2 regions of the Zhaonella formicivorans genome follow, and region 1 is predicted to be linked to the other one. Evidence: riboswitches for the same ligand, from Rfam matches in the RefSeq annotation. Region 1 holds a riboswitch; the other holds the start of a gene.
What was found. Region 1 has a riboswitch for cyclic di-AMP ahead of EYS13_RS12750 (C40 family peptidase). Riboswitches for the same ligand answer to the same signal wherever they lie in the genome.
Positions count from the first base shown of each region.

Region 2: another riboswitch for cyclic di-AMP. It lies ahead of EYS13_RS16415 (CAP domain-containing protein); the one in region 1 lies ahead of EYS13_RS12750 (C40 family peptidase).

Region 1 covers NZ_CP085524.1:2,597,292-2,608,996, reverse strand. Annotated here, with positions in the region: gene EYS13_RS12815 (permease) at 1-12, shown strand, start outside; gene EYS13_RS12810 (ArsR/SmtB family transcription factor) at 199-534, shown strand; gene EYS13_RS12805 (thioredoxin family protein) at 563-805, shown strand; gene EYS13_RS12800 (MarR family winged helix-turn-helix transcriptional regulator) at 1,003-1,446, shown strand; gene arsM (arsenite methyltransferase) at 1,465-2,280, shown strand; gene EYS13_RS12790 (YmaF family protein) at 2,392-2,736, opposite strand; gene EYS13_RS12785 (DUF421 domain-containing protein) at 2,924-3,640, shown strand; gene EYS13_RS12780 (DUF4363 family protein) at 3,652-4,011, shown strand; gene EYS13_RS12775 (Dam family site-specific DNA-(adenine-N6)-methyltransferase) at 4,354-5,163, shown strand; gene EYS13_RS12770 (methylglyoxal synthase) at 5,319-5,696, shown strand; gene EYS13_RS12765 (NAD(P)H-dependent oxidoreductase) at 5,839-6,414, opposite strand; gene EYS13_RS12760 (winged helix-turn-helix transcriptional regulator) at 6,643-6,948, shown strand; gene EYS13_RS12755 (cation diffusion facilitator family transporter) at 7,071-8,033, opposite strand; NiCo riboswitch at 8,073-8,155, opposite strand; gene EYS13_RS12750 (C40 family peptidase) at 8,271-8,954, opposite strand; cyclic di-AMP (ydaO/yuaA leader) riboswitch at 8,958-9,082, opposite strand; gene EYS13_RS12745 (amino acid ABC transporter ATP-binding protein) at 9,298-10,017, opposite strand; gene EYS13_RS12740 (amino acid ABC transporter permease) at 10,017-10,694, opposite strand; gene EYS13_RS12735 (ABC transporter substrate-binding protein) at 10,754-11,551, opposite strand.
Region 2 covers NZ_CP085524.1:1,924,053-1,935,757, reverse strand. Annotated here, with positions in the region: gene EYS13_RS09540 (hypothetical protein) at 144-359, opposite strand; gene EYS13_RS09535 (hypothetical protein) at 421-918, opposite strand; gene EYS13_RS09530 (MFS transporter) at 1,153-2,352, shown strand; gene EYS13_RS09525 (hypothetical protein) at 2,733-3,035, opposite strand; gene EYS13_RS09520 (hypothetical protein) at 3,051-3,620, opposite strand; gene EYS13_RS09515 (hypothetical protein) at 4,015-4,338, opposite strand; gene EYS13_RS09510 (HD-GYP domain-containing protein) at 4,798-5,724, shown strand; cyclic di-AMP (ydaO/yuaA leader) riboswitch at 5,823-5,951, shown strand; gene EYS13_RS16415 (CAP domain-containing protein) at 6,110-6,829, shown strand; gene EYS13_RS09500 (hypothetical protein) at 7,207-7,389, shown strand; gene EYS13_RS09495 (hypothetical protein) at 7,581-8,021, shown strand; gene EYS13_RS09490 (hypothetical protein) at 8,079-8,522, opposite strand; gene EYS13_RS09485 (hydantoinase/oxoprolinase N-terminal domain-containing protein) at 8,858-10,870, shown strand; gene EYS13_RS09480 (GntR family transcriptional regulator) at 11,068-11,705, shown strand, end outside.

The sequences.
Region 1 (11,705 bases):
TCCATATTGTAGAGCCTTCTTTACTGAAGTGGAGAGACAGATGTATTAACTGGTTCTGCCGACGTCCATTTAAGGAAGAGGTAATATATCTAATGACTTAAAAGAAATAAGTTAAGGTTGTTGGCGGTACTTTAGGAATTTTGGGAAATGTATTATAATATACCAAAATTATAACTCAGCTTAATTTCGGAGGTAAATATGCAGGAAAAAATCTTCCAGATTAAGGCAGACCTTTTTAAAGCGTTAGCCCATCCTTCAAGGGTAAAGATCTTGGAATTTTTGCGGGAAGGAGAAAAATGTGTCTGTGAATTTACAGAAAGTCTGGATCTGGAACAGTCTAACGTTTCCCAGCATTTAGCCATATTAAAGAGGCAGGATCTAATCACCAGCCGCAAAGAAGGCCTAAAGGTAATTTATTCTGTGACCCATCCCGAAATTTTTAAAGTCCTGGATCTTATAGGTGAGATCATTGTACTACAGGCCGAGAACACAGTGTCACTTTTGCACAAATTAGCGGAGAATAAGCCCAAATAAATTCCATTGGGGGAAAGGAGAATATATTTTGCTTATTAAAATCATTGGTTCCGGTTGCATGAATTGCAAGAAACTTTACGAGGCAGCGAGTCAAGCGGCGATGGAACTGGGCGTACCAGCAGAGCTGGTTAAAGTGGAAGATCTGAAAGAGATTATGAGCTACGGCATCATGCGCACGCCAGGTCTTGTAATTAACGAGAAAGTTAAAGTATATGGCAAAGTGCCTGGCGTAGAAGAAATCAAAAAATATATTCAGGAAGAAATGGAGTAAAAAATAGCAAGTTGCAGCTTAAAGATTTATTTAAATCGTGGTATAGAAGATGAGCTTTTATACCACTTTTGTTTTTACAAACTCCTGAATAGTAAAAATACTTTATTCAATAGGAACTGGCTAAAGAAGGAGAATCGTTAATATATAGTTGCATAAAACAACAGTTGCATGATACAATATATCCGAGAGGTGATTAAATGACAGATACGGATAAGATAAAAGAGCTGCGCAAATTAATCCGCCTGTTTGCCAGAAAAATAGGGTTTTTTGAGAAAAGCGAAGCATCTTGCTGCGGTATAACCCTTGGCCAGTGTCATGCCTTGCTTGAAATTAAGTCCAATCAGGAAATATCATTAAATGAGTTGGCAGAACTTCTAAATTTGGATAAAAGCACTATGAGCAGAACAATTAATAATTTGGTGGAAAATAATTGGGTTGAAAGAGAAACTTGCCCGGAGGACAGAAGATATTTACAGCTTAAACTGACGGATAAAGGAGACGCAATGCTAAGAGAAATTGAAGAAAGCATGGATCGGTATTTTAGTAAGATTTACAATGCCATACCTTTGGGTAAACGGGAACAGGTCTTAGAAAGTCTTAAATTGCTGCTTGAGGCAATGGATGATTATAAGTGTTGTTAATTGGAGAGGAGTACTAAAATGGATTTTGAAGTGAAAGAAAAAGTAAAAGATTTTTACGGACGCATAGCAAGTATTGTGAGCGCTGACTCCAAGGGCAGCTGTTGCTGCGGATCTTCATGCTGTGATGGCATCACTAAAACTACAGAATTTTATAGCGCGGAAAACCTGCATGAACTGCCGGTTACAGCGATTAACGCATCTTTAGGCTGCTCCAATCCCCTTTCATTTGCTGAGCTGAAAGAGGGGGAAATTGTCTTGGATTTGGGATGCGGCGGCGGGATTGATGTTTTTCTGGCCTCCAAATATGTTGGCGACAGTGGCAAGGTCTACGGACTTGACATGACTGACGAAATGCTGAAGTTAGCTAATGATAACAAGCAAAAGATGGGAGTGCAAAATGTAGAATTCATTAAAGGCTACATTGAAGATATACCCTTAGGGGATGAAACAGTGGATGTGATCATGTCCAACTGTGTTATTAATTTGTCAGAAGACAAGGAAAAAGCCATGGCGGAAGCGTACCGGGTGTTAAAGAACGGTGGGCGTTTAGCTATAGCTGATATTGTGTCTCTGAAGGAAGTTCCGCAGGAAGTCAGGGACATGGCAGAAGCCTGGGTTGGCTGTATAGCCGGTTCCTTAAGTGTTGAAGAGTATACGAGGATATTAGAAAAAGTAGGCTTCCAAAAAGTAGAGATTGAACCCGTAAATGTGTATACAAAAGAAGTAATCGAGGGGTTGATTGAGGAGAAGAAAGAACTACTGGGTAGTATGGGCATAGATTTGGATCTGGTTGACAGGGCTTTTGCCGGGGCCCATATAAAAGCTTGGAAATAAAGATATTATCGGATATTTATGGCTGATTTTCAAAAAAGCATAAGTTGCGGTGAGCAACTTATGCTTTTTTTGCTTGCTATTTCTTTCGATACTAGTCAAATCCAGGGCTTTTCAGCCCTTGTAGTGCGGAGGGGCCTCAGAAGGAGCCGCCTGCCCAAACCCTCTGATTAGGTGGTTATGCCCTTCACAGTAGCTGGTTTTAAACGAGACGTGGTGAGTATGATGGCCGTGGGGGAGCGGTATTGCCGGGCCGGTCATGGCACGGTAAGTGTGGTAATGGCCGTGTTCAAAAGTTGTTGCTCCCGTAATTTCATGGTAATGGCTTTTTCCGTCGTAGATGGGGGGGCCGGTAACGCCGGGATGGATATGGCAATGTTCGTGGCTGCACGATGTTATTCCGGTATGGTCGTGAACATGGCGGCAGCACATTTCCTCATTGTTGGCATAGTTATACATCCAAAATCACCTCCTAGAATTTTAATCCAGTATTACCTTATGCTGGTGACCCAGTGAATGCAACTTGTCATTACTTTGTTCCCTTCCGTCGTGATCTTGGAAATTTATAGATCCTTCATGTTTTTAACAAATTGGGGAATTTTAATGGTGAGAATAAAAATGGCTTTGGTGGAAGGAGGACGGGTTATTGTCCATAGTACTGGTAGTAGTTATTCGTTCATTTATCTCCTTTTTTGCTTTGTTGCTTCTTGTCCGCCTAATGGGCAAACAACAGGTTGCGGAACTAACTTTTTTTGATTATGTGGTAGGTATTACTATCGGCTCCATTGCTGCTACCCTTTCAGTTCAGGTAAACCAGAATACGCTTGCTACATTAATCGGAATGGCAATTTGGACTGTTTTGCCGGTGCTATTGGCTTATTTCAGCCTGCACAGTGTCTGGGTGCGCAAGGTCGTGGAAGGGGAAGCAACGGTAGTAATTCAAAACGGTAAGATTTTAGAAAAAAATTTAAGAAAGCTGCGGCTGTCCATTGATGATATGATTTCCATGCTCCGAGCACAGGGGGTTTTCAACATCGCTGATGTTGAATTTGCCTTGTTTGAAGCCAACGGCAAGTTAAGTGTGCAAAAGCGCTCTCAAAAGCGTCCTGTTACCCCTGAGGATTTGCAACTCTCTACACAGTATGAAGGAATGCCGACCAATTTGATTGAAGACGGCACTATCCTGACTGACGCCTTAAAAAATCTAAGCCTTAGTAAAGCCTGGCTGATCTACCAGCTGCAGCAGCACAATATCCGTGATGTTAAAGATGTTTCCCTGGCTCAACTGGATACAAACGGCAATCTGTATGTGGACTTGCAGGGGGAGCAGAATTGCATCACAATCAATATCCAAGGGAAATGAGGTGCGCAGCCTTGAAAAGAACCACTAAACTTTTTCTTTTGCTCCTAGTCTTCCTGTTGCTCATTATTGCCTGTGCCCCTGTTAAAAAACCGCTGGACGAAAGGGTTGGCTTTTCCAGATACCTACAAGAAACCGAAAACTACATTCGCCAGGATGACTGGAAAAATGCGGCCCAGAGCTTAAAACAGGCCCAGCAGTCCTGGAAAAAAGTAAAACCGTTTTTGCAGATCGACATTGATCATGATTATGTCAATGACATTGAGGGCAATTTTATACTGCTCAAGGGATACATCGAAACTGAGGAAAAACCGGACTCACTGTCGCTCATTATGCTCATCCGGGACTTGTGGAAGAATATCGGCGAGATGTAAAAGCCTGCTTTCGCAGGCTTCAGACCGTCGACAAACTATTAACAGCCAGCATGTATTATGGAGCGGGACTGGTTTCCACAGCCGTCGGCAGCTGTGCTGCCGGCAACGGCGTAGGAGCTTGTCCAGAGCGAAATAATACATGCTGGCCTTGTCTACAAGCTGGGCCTGTTTTCGCAGGCTTTTAGTGTATTCTGAATAAATTGGCCAAACGCATTTTCGGATCGGAGTATACATTGTATAATACTAGCATGAAGTTCTCCCGGCTAAGGGCAGCGCTAGCAGCAGGATTTAGGGCCTGCAAAGGAGAAATAAAATACAGCAAATCTTTTCGGAGTGATCGGATTGAAGCCTTTTTTAAAATGGGCTGGCAATAAATATCAAATAATTGACCGGATCAAGGCAATATTGCCTGCAGGCAACCGCTTGATTGAGCCCTTTTTAGGCTCCGGGGCGGTTTTTTTGAATACCGAGTATCCGGAATACCTGTTATCGGATATAAACACTGATTTGATTAACCTTTACCGGACCTTGCAAGCGGAAGGGGAGAGCTTTATCGATTACTGCAGGCAGTTTTTTTCGGGGGAAAACAACAGGACCGAGAGGTATTATGAGTTGAGGGATCAATTTAATTGTACCAAGGATGTGAGGCTGAAGTCGGCTTTATTTCTGTATCTCAACAAACACGGTTACAACGGGCTTTGCCGGTACAACTCCAGCAGCAAGTATAATGTGCCCTACGGTAGATATAAAAGGCCTTATTTCCCCGAAAAGGAGATGCTTTATTTTTATCGTAAAACCCAAAATGCAGTTTTTCGCAATGAAGATTTCGCAGCTATTATGCAGCAGGCAAGACCTGGGGACGTGGTCTACTGCGATCCGCCCTATGTGCCGCTATCGGATACGGCTAATTTCACCAATTACAGCTCTGGCGGGTTTGGCTTTAAAGAACAGCAGTTGCTGGCCGATTTGGCGCAGGAGCTGGCGCAGCGAGGTGTTACCGTAGTCATATCCAATCATGATACTGAATTTATTCAGCAGGCTTATAAGTCTGCCAAGCTGCTGGATTTTTTCTCTGTGCAGCGGTTTATCAGTTGCGACGGCGCAAACCGCAATAAAGCCAATGAGGTGTTGGCGTTGTTTGCTGGGGGTTAGGAAATGGTCAATTCGACGCAGGGCGGTCTGGCCAACAGCATTGTTAAATCTGTGTTAAATATGGCTATTCCGTGCCTGGGGCGGTTGCCGTGGCAGGACCCTTAGGTTATGATGGCAGTAGAAAAATAAATCAGCATTCTGCAGGAGGTAGCACTTTGAAAATAGCTATTATCGCCCATGACGATTTAAAAGATGACATCATTGAATTTGCCAACCGGCATAAAAATGTATTGGAACGATTCCAATTAGTGGCCACAGGTACTACAGGCTCCTTAATTGAAACCCATACCGGGTTAAAGGTGGAGAAGTGTTTAAGCGGGAGATTTGGCGGAGACCAGCAGATCGGGGCAAAAATTGCCACCGGAGAGGTAGGGATGGTGATCTTTTTCCGGGATCCGCTCACTCCCCAGCCCCATGAGCCAGATGTGACCGCTCTCCTGCGCCTTTGTGATGTACACAAAATCCCCTGTGCTACCAATGAAAACAGCGCCGAAATTTTTCTGGCCTATCTGGCGCAAGGACAAAAGATGTAAAAGGCACAGGTCAGTCAATAGCAGCAGTTAGTATAAAAGAACCGGCCGCCAAGGCCGGTTCTTTTATACTAGGCATTTAAGCATTTACAATAAACGTGTAACTTGCAATTTGAACCCCATTGAAGAAAGCTTTGATTTCCCGTCAAATTCCTTTAATCATATTCCGTACTTTTTCCAACATTGCTTTTCTATCCTCATCGGAGACTGTAGGCACAGCGTAGAAGTTAATATGATTTAATACTTCAATGCCACAGGCGCTAAGAGTACCATAGAGCATAGATTTGATGGCTTCAGCTTGACCAGTTTCTTGGGCAGTTTTTTCGTCTGCTCCTGAAGTGGTGAAGACTAGAGCCCGCTTACCTTTCAAAAGCCCTTCAAATCCCTGCTCTCCGTATTGGTATGCAAACCCATAGCTGAAGACGCGGTCGATCCAGCCTTTGAGCATGGCTGGGCGCTCATGCCACCAGATAGGGTAGATAAAGATCAGTGTATCTGCCCAAGCTACATCTTCCTGTTCTGTTGCCACATCGGGAGAAGGTTTGCCACTTTGCAAGTTGACAAAATCCTGGGCAGCCAAGGTAGGGTTGAAATTTATGGCGTAAAGGTCTTTGACTTTTACTTCGGCGCTTTTTGTTGCCAGTTCCTCCTGTACAACTTGCAGAATTGCTGCATTAAAACTTTTAGGATTGGGATGGGTGAATACAACTAAAGTCTTCATAAAAAACCTCCTTGAAGTTAAATATCTTTTACATATCAAGTGGTAGGAAAACTGCAGGCAAACAGAGCCTGTGCAATCGGGTTTTTAGCACCATCTGCTTGTAGTTGAGCAGACTTTTATTTATTATGTTATATATGGTACGGAGATATGGCAAGTAGGCACTTTAATGTTCCATACTTACCAATTGGTAACTATTAAAGCAACGAAGGTAAGGGAGTGACGAATGAGATGTCCTGTCCTGTGGAAATTACACTGAATTTAATTGGAAGCAAATGGAAGGTTTTGATTTTACGGGATTTGCTTAGAGGCCCGAAGCGTTTTGGAGAGCTTCACCGGGGAATTAAAGGTATTAGTCAAAAGATGTTAACACAACATTTGCGGGAAATGGAACGGGATGGTTTAGTCAATCGCAAGGTATTTGCTGAGATACCGCCTCGGGTGGAATATTCATTGACTGAGACGGGACAAAGTTTAAAACCAATATTGGAAGCTATGCATGAATGGGGCAGCCGGTACAATCAAAGCTGCAACTAATTTTGTATTAAGTTCATAGTTTTTCAAGGGACCCCCGGCAGGGGGTCTTTGCTTTTGTTCAGTCCTATTTTTATCCTGTTGCATGCCGCGTTAGCAGCAAAAAAAAGAGCCGGACGGCTCTTTTAATTTTTTCGCTGCAACAGCTTTTTTACCTGATCCCGATCGGAGCATAGACCTTGCGAAGTGCACTGTACGCATACCTGATCGCATGGTTCAGCATGAATTAGTACGTGAGAAGTAGGAAAACGTTCCTTAATTTCCTGCTCGATTTGGTCACACATATGGTGGATATCGCTTATATGCCTATTTTCGGGAACGACCAGGTGCAAATCGATGTGGCGTTCCGCCCCTGCTTTGCGGGAACGAAGTTTATGAAATTCCACGTAATTTGCCTCGTGGCGCTGAATGATTTCCACTATAGCCCGCTCTTCTTCCTCCGGGAGCTTCACATCTAAAAGGGGCAGAAATGCTTCTTTAGTGAGCTCAAAAGAAGCTTTGAGAATTAACAATGCTACCGCTACAGCTACCAAAGGGTCGAGCAGTTCTATTCCTGTCAGTTTGATCAGGCCAAGCCCCACCATTACCCCGGCAGAGGTTACTACATCCGTAGAAAGGTGCAGGGCATCAGCTTTAAGGGCAATGGAATCGGTAGCTTCCGCCACCCGGAAGAGGTAGCGGGAGACCAGATAGTTGATAGTAGCGGCTCCGGCCATTACCGCCATACCTAAACCAATACCTTCTACATGGGCACCGGAAATAAGTTTCTTGTAGGCTTCAAAAATAATCCAAATGGCGGCAAAAAAGATTAGCAGTCCCTCTATAAGGCCGGAAATATTTTCGATTTTGCCATGACCGTACTGGTGATGTTCATCTGCCGGTTTGGCGGCTTTTTTCAGCGAAAAGAAAGCAATTAATGCCGCCGCCAGATCCAGGGCGGAATGAATGGCTTCCGAGATAACGCTTACAGAACCGATAAGCACTCCTACAATCAGTTTAAGAGCTACCAGAATAGTGTTGCTTAACACTGAGACTCTTGCGGCCTTTACTCTTGGGTCCAACCTCGAAACATGTTGTTGTTCGTCCATTATAATAACCTCCGTGATAACAAAAGCGCCTGTGAGACTTCTAGTCCCACAGGCGCTTAACCTGCTGCCCGAAATAGGCCCGGCCCCATCTCCATAGAGATCGCCTGCTCTAGTTCCTAAAATATTTATCTTTATAAAGTATTTTATCTAGGCGCAAGCGGTTTTGTCAAGAGGTAAATTTTGAGCTTAATTTCTCCTTAAAAGTGGCAGCAAAGAATCCCAGGTTGCCCTGGGTTATTATGATTTAGTATTCTCTTCTTGCCCGGAAATTACTCTCTTGGCACCCTGGTACCTGGGTCCCCAATACCGGTCTTCCAAACTGTCAACGGTAACACCCCTGCTGTTAGAGGATGCGGAAATAAACTTGTTGTTCTCCAGGTAAATACCAACATGGCCGATTCCTTTGCCGGAGGTATTGAAAAAGACCAAATCGCCAGGCTGTAAATCTTCTTTTTTCACCGCCGTGCCTGCGCTATTGTACTGTTCGGCAGATGAATGGGGAAGCTCTATGCCGAAACGCTTATATACGTAACGTACAAAGCCTGAGCAGTCAAAGCCTGCCGGAGTTTCACCGCCGTAACGGTACTTTGCTCCCAGGAAGCTTTGGGCAAATTCCAGCATTTCCTCAATCCGATCTGTGCCGCCCCTCGAGGCCTGCTGCTTTGAAGCCGTTTCTCTTTTGGAAAGCGGTGTTGCTTTTTTGTCTGGAAGTTGTAATACCTGACCGGGGTGGATTAGATCGCTGTTCAGTTTATTTAATTGCTTAATGGTTTGTACGGTGGTCCCGTGTTTGCGGGCAAGGGACCAAAGGGTATCGTTTTTTTGCACAGTAATCTCTGCCGCCAGGGCGGAACCTGTCCACAGCAAGGCTGTGAGGCATACTGTACCGGCTGTCGCAATTATTTTCCTGTGTAGAGCCAATATTTTACCTCGCCTTCTACGCCTACGGGGTTAGCTGACGGGTTCGGGCTGAAAGCTAGCCCTACCATATGGATTCACCCCTGAACTTGGGTCCCCCGTTTTCTGGTGAAATTAGGCGTTTTTACTAACGCATTTAATTCGCCAATTTTTTACTAATTCCTGCTTTAAAGCAGTTTGATTAGAAATTTAGCTATCATTAAACCCCAAATAAATAAAGAAGGCGGCAATTCCAGTCAAAAACAGCTTTTCCATTTAAGTGAGGCTGAAGATGGGGCTTTGGGCCGAAAAATTTATGTTCGCCAAAGGAGCAGGTAAACACAGCTTTGGAATTGGTAGGGCTGGGCTACAGCACACAGCTTAAAAACTCCCTGGTCCGCTGGTTCCGCGGGTTGTTGAAAATGTCGCTTGGCCGGCCGATTTCAATGATATTGCCGCCATCCATATAAACAACCCAATCGCCTACTTCTTTGGCAAAGCCCATTTCATGGGTAACAACTACCATAGTCATTCCTTCCTTGGCCAGCTGCTTCATTACAGCCAGGACTTCGCCCACCAGTTCCGGATCCAGGGCCGATGTGGGCTCATCAAACAGCATTACTTTAGGCTGCATGGCCAGGGCTCTGGCAATGGCTACACGCTGCTTTTGCCCACCCGAAAGCTGAGAGGGGTAGACGTTAGCTTTGTCTGCCAAGCCTACTTTATTCAGCAGTTGCATTGCAGTTTCTTCAGCTTCTTTGCGGCTCAAGCCTTTGACATGAATTGGGGCTTCAATAACGTTGCCCAGGACAGTCATATGGGGAAACAAATTAAAGTGTTGAAAAACCATGCCTACTTCCTGGCGCAGCTTATTCAAATCCATGGTCTGACGGTCAATTTTTCTTCCCTCTATCCAGATTTCACCTTCTGATCTTTCCAGGAAATTGATGCAGCGCAGCAGAGTGCTCTTGCCGGAACCGCTGGCACCGATCAGGCAAACTACCTCTTTTTCCTTGACTTCCATGTTTATACCTTTTAAAACATGCAGTTCCCCGAAATGTTTATGCAAATTTCTGATCTTGATCATCATAACCCTACCCCCTTGACCATACCGGAGCTGCCTGCAGCCAGCCGCTGTTCCAGTTTATTTACTAAAAAGCTGAAGATAACAACCAGTGCCAAATAATAAAGACCGGCAATAGTGTAATACTGGATGTCCCGGAATGTAGCCGAGGCCATGCGCATGGAAATGTTGAAAAGTTCTTCAATGGTCACAAAAGCGGCCAGCGATGAGTCTTTAAGGCCGATAATAAACTGGTTGCCCAGGGGCGGCACTATACGTCTGAAAGCCTGAGGGAGAATGATCCGGCGCATAGCCAGGCCGTAGGGCATTCCCAACGACCGGGCAGCCTCCATTTGCCCCCGGTCGATGGATTCGATGCCTCCCCGGAAAATTTCCGCGATATATGCCCCGTTATGTACTGCCAACGCCAGGATAGCTGCCCAAAATCCTCCCACATCTACAACGCTCGCCAGGCCGTAATAAATCCAGAAAATCTGCACAATCAGTGGAGTGCCCCTGATAACGGTGATGTATCCGTTGGCAATACCGATTAACAATTTATTTTTAGAGATTTTCAAAAGGGCAAAAACAAGCCCGATGGCGGTTCCCATTGCCAGGGCCACTGCGGTCAGCTGCACTGTAACTAGCGCCGCCTGAAAAAAGATGGGCCATGTTCGTAATAAGTCGTTAAAAAATGTCATCTTATACCTCCCATCATAAAGGGTGCGCTGATTTTTGCGCACCTTTTCCCGGCAGGTCTTTATTCACTGATATCCCGGTCAAAGTAGGACAGACTGATTTTCAAATAAGTCCCTTCATCTTTGATTTCATTAAGAGCATGGTTTATTTTTTCCCTTAATTCATCATTGCCTTGCCGCACTGCAATTCCTATCCTTTCTACAAATAACAGGTCTCCGGCGGGCTGCACGTTTATTCCCGACTCTTTAGCGGCAATTAGTCCCACAAAGCGGTCTGTGATTACTGCATCAGTCCGACCTGCGGCCAGGTCCCGGAGAGCGGTTACATCGCTGTCGTAAGTTTTGATTTTTTTGGTATATTCCCGGGCTTTTTCCTCATATACGGTGGAAATGGTCACTCCTACTGTAACGCTGTCGTTAACGTTTTCAATGCTTTTAATATTGGAACCGGGAGCCACAAACAGCTGGGCGCCTGATACATAGTAGGGTTCACTAAAATCAACTTCTTTTTCCCGGTCTTCGGTGATCGTCATGCTGCCGATGATGGCATCGTAGCGTCCGTTTTTCAGACCGGCAATAATCCCTTGCCATGGAGTGGCAATAGGTTCTGGCTCCATTCCCAGCTTTTCGCTGATTGCTTTACCGATTTCCACATCAAATCCGGTTAGCTCGTTGTTTTCGTTAAAGTAATTAAAAGGTTTATATTGCCCTGACATAGCGAATTTAAACACCGGTTTTTCCTGCTCCATAGCCTGCCGATCTCCTCTGGTAGTTTCCGTGTTGGCACTGCTGCAGCCTGCTGTGACTAGCGCTGTTGTTAATATTAACCCTCCCAGCCAACATATGAACTTGCGTTTCATAATTCTTTGGTTCCCCCTTATTTAAAATATTTTAGTCCCTGCTTGCAACTCACCTCCAAATGGGACTTAATGATTATTTAAAAACAAAATACCCCGCATGAGAAATGCGGGGTGAAAAGACAGCAATAATTACCATCCACTGTAATTAAACAGC
Region 2 (11,705 bases), 670 kb from region 1:
TCGGTTATAATATTGGTATAGTTATAATAGCCCCCAATAGATACCCCTTATATACACTCCTTCCTGCTCCTCACCACAGGTGAGGAGACTTTTTTTAAGCACCAATGCCGAGCAAAGGCCGGTCTTTAATGAATTGTTTTTTATTATGTTGAAGTGGTAGTTGGGGTAACGGTGGCTTGACCTGTAGTCGGGCTAAACGAGCGCCGGGGCATCCTTCCCCGAAGTATTATTTCGCCAGGAACAACTCTGCCGGTTGGAACAGTAATAGACGTGGTTACTTCAGTAACCAATTCGGGAAAGAGGTACAGTTCCTCAAAAATTTCAGCTACCAGGCGGGTTCTAAAAGGCTGTAATGCCATTTCAAATATCCTCCTTGTTCAACCTACCGGGAAGCAATGAGCCGCGAATTGCGACGAGGTATTAATACTTGCGTTTACAGAACATCTTACGGGCCTCCCATTTTTTTTGCCGTGCTTCCCACTGTTTTTTTCTTTTGTCCCACTTGGCTAATATTTGGGGATTCCCACCGGCTGTCTGGGGGGTGAACTGGCTTGCCCCAGGGTTTGCAAGATTTGTGGTCTGCGAGGGATCATCAGCTAAGAATAGTGCTAAAGCGGCTATAAGTAAATTTAGAGGTATGCCTGTTACTGCCAAAACTTCAGCAACAAAATCAAGCTTAACTGCCAGTGCCAATAAAGTTATATCAATCAATGAGCCTGTATTATAAACTCTTTCCAGAGCCAGATTAACCGCTTGTTGACTGGCACCGGGGGTTCTGGTTAATTCCTCCGCCGCTCCGACCAGTAGACGGTAGTTGTCAGTTAAGCTGTTAAATACGGACACCAGAGCATTTACATCTTCAAATAAGACAGGTATACTGTCGATATTTCTCGTACCAGGAACTATGATGGGGGGCATAATATTATCTCCTCTAACAGTACTGTCTAGTTAAATAATATGATCCAAAAATCAATTGGTGTCTGGAACAGCCTCCGAGTTTCCCGAATCGGGTTTTAATCTGATTAGCCTAGCCCCAGGGATTTAGCAGGTTAAATTTAGTAATAAAATTACATTGCGCCTGGCAGGAAGATGGGCCCAGGTGCAGAATTAAGATGTGTTAAGTATTTAAACCATACTGAAAGGAGCATTGAATTGGGCAGTGTAACTTCATCGACCATCACTGAAAAAAATATTCAGCCAACAGCCAATTTTAAAATACTGCTGCTCCTGAGCCTAGGTCACTTGGCCACTGACCTGAACCAGGGAGCCTTACCGGCACTGCTGCCTGTTTTAAAGGAAACCTATAATCTCTCATATACGGTAGTTGGTCTTATTCCCTTAGTAGCCACTTTTAGCTCATCAATTATTCAACCTGTTTTTGGCCTGCTGAGCGACCGCTTTAATACCCGCTGGCTTTTGCCGCTAGGGTGTTTTGCCGCCGCTTTTGGGGTAGGTTTTTTGGGTATAACCGGCAATTACCTCTTAATTTTGCTGCTGATCCTGCTCAGCGGATTAGGGACGGCTGCTTTTCACCCGGAAGCTGCCAAGGCTGCCCATTTTGCAGCCGGGGGTCAAAGGGCTTCGGCTATGTCAGTTTTTTCCGTAGGAGGAAACTTCGGATTTGCTTTTGGTTCCATTATTATGGCCGAACTTTTATACCTGGGTGGCTTGTCGGCCAGCTTGTACCTTCTGGTCCCCGGCTCCCTGGTTGCGCTTTTGCTCTACTCTAAAATAGCCCAGATTACTTACGGGGAGGGCACTGGTGAGGTGAAGAAAAAAGCCGGGGAAGCTCCGGCCCCGAGCAGGTTTTGGCCGCTGGTTACCTTAATGACGGTAGTTATTATCCGCTCTTGGGTGCAATCCGGTTTGACATTTTATATCCCGTTTTATTATATTAACTACCTGAAAACTGATGAGCTTTATGCCAACACTATACTGTTTATTTTCTTGTTAGCCGGGGCCCTGGGTACTATCATCGGGGGCCCGCTTTCCGACCGCTTTGGCCGCAAAAAACTAATTTTTGCGTCCATGCTGCTTGTGCCCCCGCTGGTTTTAACCTTTATCTACGCTGAGTCGCTCTTGTCCATGGCAGCCTTGTTCGTGGCCGGGGCGGTACTGGTTTCCACTTTTTCCACCACTATCGTCCTGGGGCAGGAATACCTGCCGAACAACGTAGGTATCGCATCGGGGCTGATGATCGGATTTGCCATCGGAACGGGCGGGATTGGTGTAACCCTGTTAGGGGTGTTAGCCGATGCAACCAGCGAACATGTAGCTATGGTGGCAACTGCTTTGCTGCCTTTATTGGGTGCTTTGCTGGCATTCTTTTTGCCTAAAGAGTCAAATGCGTGAATGATAAAAGCACGACATTTGTCGTGCCGGATTACCATGAAAATAACTATGCACGTCTATGTCCTGTCGCTCCCACTGTCTGAATCAAGAGCACCAACTGCTCGGGGCAGAAGTCAGGGGACATACCCCCAGCCAGTAGGGCTGAGTCGTTAGTTTTCAGCTTTCAGCTGTCAGCCATCAGCTCCCAGTTTTCAGTGGCTAGTTACTGGGGACTGATGACTCGGCCGAAGGCCGGTGCTAAGGACTAACGACTAAAGACGCGGTCGCAGGCCGCAACTGGGGGCTGGGAAATGGTGACTTACTGCTAGACTGCTATAATTCACCGGTTTTATCCCCAAAATGCGTTTATCCATCTAAACTATTAGCGTTTTTTTAGACTGTCAGGTTTTCAGCGGTCCAGCCGAGAAGAATAGCAGCACAAGAATTAGAAAGACTGCAAACGCCCAATTGCCCTTAAATAATCCCTGCAAAAAGTTTCCAGTGGTATCAGCCTTGACAATAGCTGGGTTTGATCCCGATAATTCTTTCATTAATTGCATAGCACGGGCCGCATGTTCAGTAGTAAAAAGCTGGGCAAAAGCTTCACCTGCATCCACCAAGTTTTTACCCTTATCATTTAGGAAAGGTTTTAAACTCATCATTAAGTTCATCATATCTTGGTTTACTTGCCAGCCGTCCATCATAATCCTCCTTTCTACTTAATTATCCGTAACCGGATTAAAGGCGGGGTGCTGTGGCTTCCCCCACATTTTGAGCTTTAAAAAGATTATTAATACCAGAAATAAAAGCACTGTTGACTGCTCTGTCATAGGAGTCAACAATATCCCCCGATGTAACACTTTTTGCAGCTTGCTCAACAGTTGAGGAATAGAATTTATGGTATTGCCTATTTCAGGCGCAGAACCGGAACTACCGCTTCCCAGCAGCGAAGAGGCGATTTTGCCAATCATCTCCATGTCTAAAGTACTGTTCCTGCCGGTTTCCTCCTTTGAACCGAAATGCGGATAAGTTTCGGGTAGCCTGGTACCGAGAAAGGCCTGCTGCGAAAACTGTGGTTGGGAAAGGATTTGACTACATAGGGTTTGAAAATTTTCATTGCTTACCAGTTGAGCAACGCCCTTTAAGGCTTCTATTGCTTTTTGCGCAAGCACCGCCAGTTGGCTTAAGGCATCAACTGCGTCAAGAACAACTACTCCTTTTTCTCCGACAAAAGGCTTGAGGCTGTTTATCACTTGTACAATCTCTTGATTAACTTGATAAAACCTCATCCTGCATCCCTCGCTAATTGCGCTTTGGAAAAGTAAAAGGACCTACTTCATCATATGCTAAAAGAAGGTTTTTGACAGTGACGTTTGAAAATGAGTGGCTCCCACAAAAATCAAAGGCCCTCCCAATTGGGAAGGCCACGAACAAAATTAATACGCTATTCTACCTTAGCCAACTTTTGGCAAGGAAAAGATTGTTATGTAAGGGGAGCTTCCGCAAGGAAGATCCCCGAAAGGAATGGGTAACGGCTTTTACCTTTTACCAGAGTGCACCATTGGAGAAAATCAAAAGAATCAGGATTAAGAACACAGCAAAGGCCCACATGTTACCAAAACCGCCAAATCCGGTACCCATTATATAATCCCTCCTTTCAGGTGGTTTAATATATACTATTCATTACTTATGATGGTTGACACTTTGGGGAGGGGAGGGGTACTTTAAGGGGATCTTTGACATCACCTTAATGATGTCAGTGGAGTTTTGCCAATCATGTAATGCCTGCCGGGCCGAGTCTGCCAGGGTGCCTTTGTTACTTGGCGGCTGGCCCATAGCTAATCTAATGTGGCCACGGAGCAAAGCGTCTTCTAACCTGGACTTTTGTTCGGCTAGTTTCTCAGGCAAGTCTTCAATCTTGTCCACCAATGTGCCGTCCCAGGTCATTTTAGCTATTTCAAATTGCACCCGGCGCTGCAAGTGCCGGTAATAGTCAGAACTTGACAATTTGTTCTCTCCCAATAGCTCTTGACTTTATTTTTACCAAAGATGTTCAGAATATAGATTTGGCAAGCATAATACTTCTTCATGGAAAACTAAGGTCGACGAGCAAAAAGGCAAAGCAGGCTTTTTTATGGTAAATCTTAACATCGCGGATCGATGCACCATTTCCGCTGTGGTTCATATGATAATCTTGAAAACAAAACTTAGCGTCTGAAGGAGGTATGTTTTATGCCAGACGGTTTTGGGTTTTTTGGTAATCGTGTAGCTTTTGCGGTGTTCTTGATTCTTATACTGCTCATTTTTGCAAATTAATGCTAAACAGAAAGCAAGCGGCCAATTGGCCGCTTTTTCAATTTCTTGATAAAAGTTTTCTTAAAATTATTCTTTTACGCTTTAAATAGTATAAGATAAATAATATAGTATTTTTATAAAAAATACCTGTATTGGTTGGGGGGTGAGATGGTGAATGGGGAGACTGGCTTTAGATATTTTATAAGTATTCGGGTTAACGAGGCTTTCACCTATGAAGTGCACAACTGCAGCAGTTTTGAGCGGCTCCAAAATTTAAAGCAGGTACTGACGGAGGAAATAGACAGGATGGGGTCCAAGCCCCGGTTTGTAGCCATGCATGAGCTGTTGCCCGGTTATTTTGAGCCCGGAGAAGTAGGGTTGCTCTACCCTGTGGTAGGCTCAGTGCGCAATCTGGGATTTATTTTGCTTTTGAACGTCAAGGACTGCACTCCTAGAGAGTTGGCTCTGATTATGACTCTGCTGAAGGGATTTGCTGATTTTGCCGGCAGCGTCTATACCTCGCTAAATGGCGGTGAGATTACAACGGAGATTGTAGAAGCTGCAATTGAGGCAATAGAAGCCAAAGACCTTTATACAAGGGGACACTCCAGCCAAGTTGCCCATTATGCCCGCCATATTGCCGCGGTATTGGGCTTTTCGCCCCAGGAGTTGGAAATGATCCGGTACTCAGCCCTGTTGCATGATATAGGCAAAATTGGCATTCAGGAGCAGGTTTTAACTAAACCAGGGCCGCTGACCGACAGGGAGTGGGAGCAGATCCGCACTCATCCGGAGGTGGGAGAACAGATCTTGAAACCATTGAAGCTGTTGGCTCCGGTGCTGGCAGGAGTGCGCAGCCACCATGAAAGGTATGACGGTTCCGGTTACCCCGATGGGCTGAAAGGAGTTGAAATACCTTTGCAGGCCAGGATTATAGCTGTGGCCGACGCCTTTGATGCCATGACTTCAGACCGTGCTTACCGTAAAGCCCTTCCGCGGGAGGTGGCGGTCCGGGAATTGCAAAAGGGCGTAGGACTACAATTCGACCCTGAAGTGGTTAAAGCGTTTTTAGAGGTGTTAGGTAAGGAGGGGCTGTAACTTGTGTTGCACGTTTCAACGATGGCAAGATTTACCGCAAGCCATTATTAAACGAATATGATATGATGAATTTGACGAAAAAAGTTAATACTTGTCATTTCAGCCAAACGCCTAATTCCCTGCAGGGAAACGGGGAAACCAATCTTTTGGGGTGAATCCTAAAGGTAGGGCAGCTCTTTCGGCCCGAACCCGTCAGCTAACCTCGTCGGCGTTGAAAGAGAGGTGTTGTTATTTTGTTGCATGTAATCCGTCCAAGCCCTGGCGCTTAAAGTTTATTGTTCGCTAATGCACAAAAAGCAGTGTTACAGATCTAGTATGGTTTGTAGCTGGTCGCTTCACAGGCTTCTATGATCTTAAGCAACAAGCATGAAAGGGGTTTGGACACATGAAAGCATCCAAAAAGTTTTTTGCTTGCCTTTTAAGCGTGATTATAGCGCTGGCCGCTTTTACTTCCTTCATACCACCTAAAGCAGCCAATGCCTTAACTTATCGCTACAGCATTTACCGTACTACCTATTATTCATCTACTTCGCCTTACAAGATTACCTATAGAATTGTCACCTACAGGCCTGCCACTACACCGCAACAACCTGTTCCGAAGCCGGAACCGGCTCCGCAGCCAGCTCCTGAACCGGCCCCGGCGCCACAACCGCAGCCAAAACCGGAGCCGGTACCGACTCCCGGACCGGCGCCCGAACCTGCACCTGAAGGACAGGGTTTAAATGCTTACGAGCAAAAGGTAGTGGATTTAGTCAATGCAGAAAGACAGCGGAATGGCTTACAGCCATTAAAAGTGGATTTAGAACTGGCCAAGGTGGCTCGTTTAAAATCAGCTGACATGCGGGACAAGAATTATTTCTCCCACCAGTCACCTTCCTATGGCTCACCTTTTGAGATGATGAAGCAGTTCGGAATCAGCTATAAATATGCAGGTGAGAACATTGCCGCCGGGCAGAAAACTCCCGAGGATGTGGTGAAGGCCTGGATGAACAGCTCCGGACATAGGGCAAACATCCTAAACGCCAACTATACTCACATCGGTGTGGGCTATGTGAACGGCGGAAGCTACGGCAGCTACTGGACACAGCTTTTTGTAGGCAGATAATTTTAAACGGACTCTGCTTGAGGCAGCGGAGTCCGTTTATAGTTTTAGAAATTATAAATTTTCAGCTTAGTTTGGCAATCACCTTTGTTTAGGTTTTATCATACAATGAAGTATATTCTGCGCCTTGGTTTTGGCGCTCTCAGGGTGATGAAGATGGCCGGCTGGTTTCTTTTTAAGCGCAAAATTCAAAGCTACCTGCTGATTAAAACTTGGAATACGTTGTTTAAATGGCGGGCCAGGTGGTTGAAAATCAAATACCGATACTTACGGTGAAAGCTTTTATGAAAGCTTGCGGCGTTATAAGTACGAAAGCGGGTTGAACACCCGCTTTTTTGCTGAATGACCAGCAATACACGCTTGGTTCAGAAGAACCTACGATGGAAGAAAAATGGAAATCCAAAGAAGAAGAAAGGATGGAAAAAAGGGAACCCGAAAAACAAGGGGTCGTCAGGATTGCCATGGGAACCGCCCATATGAAAATAGTGATGAAAATGGTAACATTCTTTAGGTTTACATTCGGTATGGTCCTTGTAAGAGTGACTTTGTTCCATATCCATTGATTGAACCTCCTTTCCAGCTTAATTCTTAATAGGTTAATAAGGTTAAGGAGATTAGTATAAAATATTTCTTCACTGACAGTATATGTTTACCAGTACATGTATGTGATGGAAGATGAACCATGATGTGGCTTTGCACTTTGTACTGAATCCGAAAATATGATGTAGCGAAAAACTTTTTTTGAGGTGCACGGATGAAGGACAAGGAGATTAAGCTGCCTGCATACCGTTTGGTAGTTTTCCTTACAGAGGAGAGCGACCAGTTCAGAGTGCTGCCGCCTTACCCCAGCTGGGGAAGAGTCCATATTGATGTCCAGGCCACAGAGGCTGTTTGTGTCATCCAAGTGGATAATTTGCGCCAGTTAAACGCGGTCCGGCTCCCGCCTTATCATTATTATGAAGCCTGGTTGGTAAACAGCAGAGAACAGGTCTGGACCAGCCTGGGCGCCTTTAACGTATTGGGGAACGGACAAGGGAGTCATATTGCCTGGTTTAACCCTGTGAAAATCGGCAAAACAACGCTTCAGTTTTATTACGAAGTGGTGATAACTGCAGAAATGAAATCGGGAAAAGTATCCCCGGGGCAGATTTTGCTTCGCGGTCAGATCCCTTCCAGGCTGGTGTTCAAATTGTAGAAAAAGGGTGGCTGGGCCACCCTTGCTGTATATACTGCTGGACCAGGGCGCAGGAGTTTATTCTTTCTTGCGCTTACGGTTTTCGTAACTATCCATACCGGGGTACAGGCCACTGTCGCCCATAGCGGGGTACATGTCATTACCCATTCCGGGCATGCCTCCGTACAGGTCTTCATACATGCCGGGTTGCATATAGCCTCCGTTGTACATGCCTCCGTACATCTTGCCGTACATATCCCCGCCCATACCGGGCATATAGCCACCGTAAATATTGCCGTTGCACATGTTTCCATACATGCCGTTCGGCATGCCGGGCATCATTCCCATCATGGCACGGCGGCACATATAGTCGCCGGCTTCATGAAATGCATCTCCCATCATTCTGACCATCATATAGTACATCTCATGGCGCATTTCGTCCATATGCTCATGCATCATTTTATGCATCATTTCCATCATTTCCTCATGTTCTTCTGGTTTAGGGCACTTTTTGTCTGTCATTGCTATTCCCCCCTTTCTTAACCTAATATAGGATATGAATGGTAAAACAGGAAGGTACCATCCCTTTAACCCAAAAACAGACATATTATATAGAAGATAGTCATGAGTTGAAGCAGTCCCGGCTAAGAAACAGGTTGCCAAGCGGTATTTTTTGGGCGTCTGCATATAAGATTAGCAAAGTTCGACTGATGAACATATTGTATATCATAAGAATTTCAGTAAAATATTTTTTCGAGAAAAATAGAGGAATTACTGAGTTACATATAGAATTGAAAATATAAAAAAATTAAAACCATACTAATCTGCAATTTCATTAAGGCTAGAGGTGGAGGAAAATGTCTTTAATCCTAGGCATCGATACCGGTGGAACTTATACTGACGGGGTTGTGGTGGAATTAGCCGGCAAAAAAATTATTAGTAGGGCTAAAGCCCTTACTACCCGCGAAGACTTGGCTTTAGGCATTGCCAACTGCATTAATAATCTGAGTTTTATGGATTTTAAAAAAATTAGCGTGGTGTCCCTCTCTACTACCCTGGCTACCAACGCTATAGTGGAGGGGCGGGGATGTGAAGTTGGCCTCATCTTAATCGGGCATCAGCCGGTTCAGAAGCTCCCGGTTGAGCATTTCGCGGTCGTGCCTGGCGGACACGATATCAAAGGAAAGCCTTTGGCTCCCCTGGATATGGAAAAAACTCGGGAAGCCATCAAGGAGTTTAAGGGTAAGGTTGGCGCGGTGGCTATTTCCGGGTACCTCAGTGTGCGCAACCCGGAGCATGAGTTAATAGTGCGGGATCTTGTCCAGGAAATACTGGATGTGCCGGTGGTCTGCGCGCACCAGCTCACCACTTCCCTGGGATTTCACGAACGAACGGTAACTGCGGCCCTGAACGCCAGGTTGATACCCATAATCGCCGAGTTAATTGAATCGGTAAAAAGAGTACTTAAGTCGAAGCGCATCGATGCACCAATCATGATTGTCAAAGGCGACGGGTGTTTAATGAGTGAAACCCTGGCCCGGGAAAAACCAATTGACACGATTCTGTCGGGGCCGGCGGCAAGCATTATTGGCGCTACTTTTTTAACGGATATATCCGAGGCTTTAGTGCTGGATATGGGTGGAACAACTACGGATATTGCCATCCTGCATAACGGTGTGCCTCGAATCAACAAGGAAGGAGCCATGGTAGGCGGCTGGCTGACCCGCGTTCAGGCGGCGGAAATTAGCACCTATGGTGTAGGCGGCGACAGTTACCTGCATGTGTCCAAAGAGGGTAAGCTGCTCGTAGGGCCGCAAAGGGTTTGGCCGCTGGCGGTGGTAGCCTGCAAATCCCCATACCTTGTTGAGGAACTGCGCAGCAATTTGGATAAAAACTATGAGTTGATGTTTGCTCAGGAAACCGACTGTTTCATGCTCTTAAAGCCCTCAACTTCGGAAGGATTAAGCGAGGTAGAGAAAGAAATTGTGGCAACCCTTGAATCGGGGCCCCATTCAATATTTTATTTGTCTGCCGCTCTTGGCAAGGATCCCAACTTATTTAATTTTAATATGCAGCGGTTGATCAACCTGGGGATTGTAGCCAGGATCTCGGTGACTCCCACCGATATTTTGCATGCCAAGGGGACTTACACTGAGTGGAACAGGGATGCTGCCGCCTTGGGGGCTCGTTTTTTAGCCCGCAGGTTGCGCATGTCCTTGGATGAGTTTTTGGAATTTGCCAGCGAAACCATAGTGCAAAATTTGTGTTTGACAGTTTTGCAGAGCTTGGTGAGTAGCGAAGGCAAAAATTTTTGGTTGCAAGACGATGCCGTAGCCTCCTATTTTATTGACAAAGCCCTAAAGCCAAAAGAACATCAGCCCTTGGACTGTGTTTTAAAAGTAAACATGCCCATAATTGGTATAGGGGCACCGGTACGGGCTTGGCTGCCGCAGGTGGCCAAGAAGCTCTGCACAGAACTGTTGATACCCGAAAACGCTGAAGTGGCCAATGCGGTAGGGGCAGCTACCGGAAAGATCATGGAAAGCATTAAAATATTGATTAAGCCGGGAGAAGGGGGCAGCGGCTACATCGTGCATACCCCCTGGATGAGGAGATCATACCTGCAACTGGGAGAGGCTACAGCCTTTGCTTTAGAAGAAGCAAAAAAGCAAGCCGCTCTGGCGGCGGAAAAAGCCGGTGCCTTAGATTACGAGCTGGTTGTAAATCATGATGAAATCTATACAGGATCAGCCGGCGCGGAAAAAGACATTTACGTGGAGTCCAGGATCGAAGTTACTGCTGTTGGTCGCCCGGAATGGGAAAGGGAAAAAGAAAGAGAAAAATTTTTTGTGGACACTGTCGGCTGCTAGTCCTGTATCCCCCAAGGTTGAAATAAGCACTAATCCGGGCGAATTTTTGCGTCGTTTTTTACCGGATGGGCTGAGTAGAAAATCTATAGCTGATAATGCTGATAATATTGTAATCAGCGGGTGCTAGTGATAAAATTTTGAGTGATAAAGTTACATTTTGAGGAAAAATGCCTCTTAAGGAGCAAGGAGATAAAAACGTGCAGGATAAGCTGGAAACAAATGAAATTTACGAGATCCTAAAAAAGCGGATAATTAATTTGGAGTATGCGCCAGGCCAGGTATTAAATGAAGTGGATATTGCCAACGAGTTTAAGATCAGCAGAACGCCGGTGAGAAAAGTATTCGAACAGCTAAAAAACAATAAATTGCTGAATATCATTCCCAGATTTGGGGCCCAAGTGGCTACCATTGATTTCAGATACATGAAGTCTGTGTTTGAAGTGCAGCGGGAGCTTGAGGGGTATGCTACCAGACTGGCGGCTGAAAGAATCTCGGAAAACGGCATTGCAGAGCTTGCAGCAATTACAGAGCGAATTAAAGAGTACGATCTGGAAAATGATTATAAAGAGATTATTATTGCTGATGATCTTTTTCATAAAATTGTCTATGAAAGTTCCGGCAACCCTTGTCTGATTGAGTTTCTTCATGAACTGCATATGCATACCCAAAGACTGTGGTTTTATGTCCAAAGGGATATAACTGACAAAAACTTGTTTTATGATACGCTGGCTAATGTGGTAGAGGCCCTTAAAGCCAGGGATGTTGCCAAAGCTGACCAAGCGGCAAAGGAGCACATAGACAGGTTTGTGGAACAAATAAAAAAAGAACTTCTTTA